2 linked regions of the Priestia megaterium genome follow. The protein of the gene in region 2 interacts with the protein of the main gene of each other region in a pairwise test. Links are inferred from orthologs where the notes say so. Each region holds a gene or a part of one and is shown on either strand. Other genes may lie near its edges. The genes, in order: topA and LIS78_RS25935.

What was found.
Region 1: the proteins of LIS78_RS25935 (region 2) and topA interact in binary tests that used the Escherichia coli proteins (3 or more experiments, as listed by UniProt). The link is inferred for Priestia megaterium from one-to-one orthologs.

The regions. Positions count from the first base shown.
Region 1 is NZ_CP085442.1:4,103,577-4,106,846, forward strand. What follows is about bases 329-3,261. They hold topA (type I DNA topoisomerase), read right to left. Parts: upstream 2,867-3,261; coding sequence 791-2,866; downstream 329-790. Other genes in these bases: trmFO (FADH(2)-oxidizing methylenetetrahydrofolate--tRNA-(uracil(54)-C(5))-methyltransferase TrmFO), read right to left, coding at 329-584; dprA (DNA-processing protein DprA), read right to left, coding at 3,021-3,261. Also shown: more of trmFO, read right to left, coding at 1-328; more of dprA, read right to left, coding at 3,262-3,270. UniProt on the Escherichia coli protein: Releases the supercoiling and torsional tension of DNA, which is introduced during the DNA replication and transcription, by transiently cleaving and rejoining one strand of the DNA duplex.
Region 2 is NZ_CP085442.1:4,983,194-4,986,329, reverse strand. What follows is about bases 2-2,800. They hold LIS78_RS25935 (YigZ family protein), read right to left. Parts: upstream 1,820-2,800; coding sequence 1,184-1,819; downstream 2-1,183. Other genes in these bases: LIS78_RS25930 (sensor histidine kinase), read left to right, coding at 2,259-2,800; LIS78_RS25940 (LCP family protein), read right to left, coding at 2-987. Outside these bases: more of LIS78_RS25940, read right to left, coding at 1-1; more of LIS78_RS25930, read left to right, coding at 2,801-3,136.

The sequences.
Region 1 (3,270 bases), 880 kb from region 2 along the record:
GTCATCGGACAGTTTAAATAGGCAGCTTCCCCTTTGTCATAGCGAGATTTAAGATATACTTTATCCATATCAATGCTGTCTTTTTCAATAATAGGTGCAGCCGCATCGTAAAAATATAAATAATCTTCACTTGTTAACGCGCGCAGCTTTTCCGATAAATCTTTTGACGTTAACGGACCTGTTGCAATAACAGTTGGTCCTTGTGGAATTTCCGTAATCTCTTCATTAACAACCGTTACGTTCGGATGATTTTTAACACTTTCCGTCACACGAGCGGCAAATTCGTGACGGTCAACAGCCAGTGCTCCACCTGCTGGAACCGCACACTCGTCTGCTGAACGAATAATTACAGAGTCTAATAATCGCATTTCTTCTTTTAAAACGCCAACTGCATTTGTTAATGTATTCGCACGCAGTGAATTACTACATACTAATTCAGCAAATTTGTCCGTATGATGAGCAGGTGTTTGCTTCACTGGTCTCATCTCATAAAGACGGACTTTTAAACCGCGCTTTGCGATTTGCCAAGCTGCTTCACTTCCAGCAAGGCCTGCTCCGATAACATTAATTACTTGTTCATTCATTGTAAATCCTCCAACTTCATTTCTATCTTTTCTATCATTTTCCTTATTCATTCACTTGTCTTTTCCTTTTTTAACGGGACAAAGAAAATGCGACATTACTCAATGTCGCTAATAACGTTTCCATTTTAGCACATGAAGCAATGTCGCCGCATCTTATATAACTGCTATTTTTAAATTTAAAGTGTGGGAATTCATCCCATTCTCTTTTACTGCTGAGCTTCCTCTTTATAATCACAACTTGTACAGACGACTTGAGTTCCTTTTTTCTGTTTCTTCTCCACAAGCAGATTTTCACATTTCGGACATTTTCTTGCAATTGGCTTATCCCAAGATACGAAGTCACAGCCTGGGAATCGATCACAGCCATAAAATGTACGCTTTTTCTTCGATTTTCGCTCAACGATATTTCCTTCTTCACATTTCGGACACTTTACGCCAATTTCTTTTACAATTGGCTTCGTGTTGCGGCAGTCAGGGAAATTAGAGCATGCCATAAATTTTCCGTAGCGCCCCATTTTGTATACCATAGGTGAACCGCATTCTTCACAATCTTCTCCGGCAGGTTCATCTTTAATCTCCACTTCGCGCATTTCTTTTTCAGCATGTTCTAAGCGTTTTTCAAAATCACTGTAAAATTCGTCAATAACACGCACCCATTGAACATTACCATCTTCCACTTCATCCAAATCGTTTTCCATTTTAGCTGTAAACTCTACATCTAAAATTTCCGGGAAAAACTCCAATACAAGCTCTAGTACAATTTCTCCAAGTTCTGTTGGAACAAAACGCTTGTTATCGAGCGCTACGTACCCGCGCTTTTGAATCGTGTCAAGTGTTGGAGCATATGTAGACGGTCGACCAATGCCTAGCTCTTCTAATGTCTTGACTAAACGAGCTTCTGTATATCTTGGCGGCGGCTGTGTGAAGTGCTGCTTTTCATCGATGTCCTTAGAATAAGCTACTTCTCCTTCTTCTAAGTCTGGAAGAAGATTTTCTTTTTCCTCCACTTGATCATCATTGCCTTCAACATACACTTTCATAAAGCCTGGAAATTTAACTTTCGAGCCGTTCGCTCTAAATGTTACGTCTCCATTTTTCAAATCTACAGCCATTGTATCCATAATTGCAGGTGCCATTTGACTAGCAACGAAGCGCTCCCATACTAACTTATACAGTCGATACTGATCACGCGATAAGAACTCTTTTACCTCTCCTGGTTTACGAAGAGCTGAAGTTGGACGAATCGCTTCGTGGGCATCTTGCGCATTCGAATTTCTCTTTTCTTTACGCTTTTCCGTTGCCACAAACTGATTTCCGTATGCGTTCGTAATGTAATCTCTAGCTTCTGTTTGAGCTGTTTCTGAAATACGAGTAGAATCGGTACGCATATACGTGATAAGACCTACTGTACCTTCTTTTCCTAAATCAATTCCTTCATATAATTGCTGCGCAATCATCATTGTTTTTTTCGCTCGGAAGTTCAGTTTCCGCGCTGCCTCTTGCTGTAATGAAGACGTGGTAAAAGAAGGAGCTGCATTACGCTTTCGCTCACGTTTTGTTACTTTAGAAATTGAAAATTCATTTCCATCTAATTGTTTAACAATGTTGGTTACATCATTTTCATTTGATAGTTCTACTTTTTTCCCTTGATATTCGATTAACTGGCCTTCAAATTGGTCGTTTCCTTTTTGAAAAGTTGCTTTTACCGTCCAGTATTCTTCTGGGATAAACTTTGCAATTTCTTTTTCACGATCAATAATTAACCTCACTGCAATTGATTGAACCCTTCCGGCACTTAATCCTTTTTTCACTTTTTTCCACAGCAATGGACTGATGTTATAGCCAACCAGCCTGTCAAGAATACGGCGTGCTTGTTGAGCATCTACTAAATCCATATTAATTGCTCGTGGATGTTTAAAAGATTCTTTAATCGCTTCTTTTGTAATCTCGTTAAATACTACGCGACAGTCCGATGCAATGTCTACATCCAAACTGTGCGCCAAGTGCCATGCAATCGCTTCTCCTTCACGGTCTGGATCGGCTGCTAGGTAAATCTTTTTTGCTTTTTTAGCCGCTGTTTTTAGTTCTTTTAAAACCGGGCCTTTCCCGCGAATTGTAATATATTTCGGATTGTAATCCTGTTCAATATCAATTCCCATTTGACTTTTAGGTAAATCGCGAACATGTCCCATCGATGCTTTTACTTTATATTTCTTTCCTAAATAACGTTCAATTGTTTTAGCCTTTGCAGGCGATTCTACAATTACTAGGTAGTCAGACATCTATTTGTTCCTCCTCAAGAGGTAGAATAAAATCTTCATTATTATTAAATATTTGGTTCTTGTTTGTCAAATGTCAAAAAGATAAGTCATACGATTTTACTACGTATCTCACTAGTATTTCATACCATGCAAGAATATGACTACTTTGAAACATTCATCTTATATACATCATTTCATCTGTAATATCAGCAGCGCTTTGCACAAGTTTTGCCCCTAATTGGATTAACTTATTCGTTCCACATGATGTTTCTTCAAAAATAGAACCCGGTATGGCAAATACTTCTCTTCCTTGCTGAAGCGCCTGGTCGGCGGTAATAAAAGATCCACTTCTTTCTTTTGCTTGCACCACCAACGTGCCTCCTGTTAATCCGCTAATGATTCTGTTTCTGCGAGGGAAAAACCAT
Region 2 (3,136 bases):
ATCTGAAGTTGATTCAATGCCTAAATGCTTGCGGAGCTTTTCACTTACTTTTTCCACTGAATCATTGTCTAGTTTGAAGTAGTAAACGCCGTTAATTTTTTCATCGCTACCGTCTAAGTTAATGGTTTCGATGTCTACTTTTTTCGAAGCATAATCATAAAACGAAAGCATTTCACCGAACATTAAATTCGTTTTCATATTATCGCCAACAGCTTCGATAAGATTTCCATATTTATTTAGTGATCCAATGGAAGCAGCTTTTTTAATCATGGCTTCAATCAACTGCTGTTGTCTTTTTCCTCGCTCAATATCGTTGTCTTGTTTTCGTGTTCGAGCAACAGCTAACGCTTCTTCGCCATTTAAATGTTGATTTCCTGGTTTTAAGACAATAGCATTATGACGATCTTTTGAGTCCTTTTCACTCATCGCATAAGGTACATCAAAATCGATTCCCCCAAGTGAGTCTACAATGTCTGTGAAAGCTTTAAAATTCACTTTAACATAGTAATCAACAGGGACATTAAACAGCTGTTCTACCGTTTCTACAGTTGCTTTTGGACCTCCGTAAGCATGGGCATGAGTAATTTTATCTTTTTTGTTCACTTCAGGTATATAAACCCGCGAATCTCGAGGTATGCTTACAAGCTTTACGGTTTTATTTGTTTCGTTAAAGGTCGCCAAAATTAAAGCATCTGTACGGGCTGATTTTCCGAATTTCCTGGTTTCACTATCATCTACGCCCATAAATAAAATGGATATATCATCTTTTTTGGGATCGATTTTACGATCACGCATAGGAGAATTATCGCGATCTCCGAGTCCTTCATAAGAATCAGAAGCTACTGTTTTAGCTTTAACAAATAAATAAGAGCCATAAGCGGTTGCAGAAAGCCCTAAAATAAGGATAGGTAACAGAAAAAATGTAAAAAGCCTTCGTTTTCTTTTCCGTTTGTTTACTCTTTTTTGAAAACGTCTATATTGAGCCATACGGTTTCTCCTTTTATTCGTATATTCGAACACTTATTGTGACACTTAGTATGTGTTATAAATTGGAATGTATGAATCAAACTCGTCAAAGCTATGCATCTGTACGAGGTTTTTTACTCATTGACAAGTAGCGCAACCATCAGAATAGTTGCGCTATTTATCAATTGTACAATGTTTTTTAATAAGAGTAAATAATTCATTCTACATCTTCTTCTAAATAGGTCGTCTCACCTGCTCGAATATCTGCTTGGCCGTTTGTTAGCTCGGTCATCCATTCAGTAAATGCTTCTGTTTGAGCTTCCTCTACAAATGTTTCAATCTCTACCATATCTGCGTAGTGGATTTCTTTTAATAGATAAACGGAACTGCGAAGCTCATTTTCTAATTTTCCAAGCCATGTATAGTCGACGGTTGTATGCATAACCGCCATGAGAGTTCGTTTGACTGTACCTAGTTCATTTAACGCTTCGGAAACGGATTTTCCATACGCGCGTACCAAGCCACCTGCGCCCAATTTAATGCCTCCGAAATAGCGCGTAACGACGACCACTGTATCTTTTAAGCCTCTCTTTTTAAGCACTTCTAACATTGGTACGCCTGCTGTTCCACTTGGTTCTCCATCATCGTTTGCTTTTTGAAATTGATCTCGTTCTCCAATTAGGTAAGCTGAACAGTTATGAGTAGCATTCCAGTGCTGTTTTTTAATGTCTTGAATAAATTGCTGAGCTTCTTCCTCAGTTGTTACACGTTTCATATGACAAATGAATCTAGATTTTTGAATAGTGATTTCATGTGAACCTTCTTGTTTTACGGTATAATATTGTGATAACAATCAAAAAATCCTCCTTAGCGTTATAAATAGAAGAAAAACGGGTATTTACGTACTGTTTACTTGCTATTAGTATAAAATGTTTATGAAAAGACATCAATTAATCAAATTCAACATCACTTAAACAAGCCATACAGAATATACGTTATAATAAAAGAGTGTGCAGGCTTGTATAGCTAAATAATGAAATGGTTTAAACAGGAAGTTAGTCACTGTTGAAGAGTGAGCGTAAATGGTAATCTATTCAAATAACGCGAGTCAAGCGTTGATTGATGTCGAGTTTGAGGGTACTAAAAACAACCGTTACTTTTTGGATATAAAAAGTCAGATAGGGAGAAAATATGGATCTTATCCTCACAATTCAGATAGGTCATACGAATACTATATATAGCATGAACGTATAGACATTTCTCCGAATGTGAGTATAGTTTGGGGTGAGTAAATGTCGAAACATAAATTAACAAGCAAGGCACTTGATGAAATTTTTGAGAAGATTATTGGCACAGTGGGAGATAGTAAAAATGAAGTCTATCGCCTTTCTGAAGATGCCAGACAAGAATATCAGCAAATTAAAGAAGAGTTAGAAGTGTTAAAAGGAAAAGTTCTTGAGACGATAGAGCAAGGCGATAAATTGGAAACTCAGGCAAGGTTGGCTCGAAAGCGTTTGTCTGATGTGAGCCGACATTTTCAAATTTATTCAGAGCCTGAAGTAAAAGACGCTTATGAAAAAGCACACGAATTACAAACCAAGCTGCTGATGAATCAGCAAAGCGAATATCAGCTGCGTAATCGTCGAGATGAACTAGAAAGACGCTTGCTTACATTGGAAGAAACGATTAAACGTGCAGATCACCTAGTAGGTCAAATTTCCGTTGTGTTAAATTATTTAACAAGTGATTTAAAACAAGTAGGGGAAATAGTAGAAGATGCTATTCAAAAAGAGTATTTTGGCTTTCGGATTATTGAAGCTCAGGAAGAGGAACGGAAACGTTTGTCAAGAGAGATTCATGACGGCCCAGCTCAAATGCTTGCAAATGTTATGATGAGATCGGAATTAATTGACCGAATTTACCGGGAACGTAGTGCAAAAGAAGCAATGGAAGAAATTCGAGATTTACGAAAAATGGTTCGTTCTGCCCTATACGAAGTGCGTCGAATTATATATGATTTAAGACCGATGGCACTTGACGACTTAGGTCTAATTCCGACACTGCGTAAATATCTTGATACAATCGAAGATTATAACGAAGGCAAGCCTCGGATTACGTTTATTTCCATTGGACAAGAGAAGCGAACTGCTTCAAAATTAGAAGTAGCACT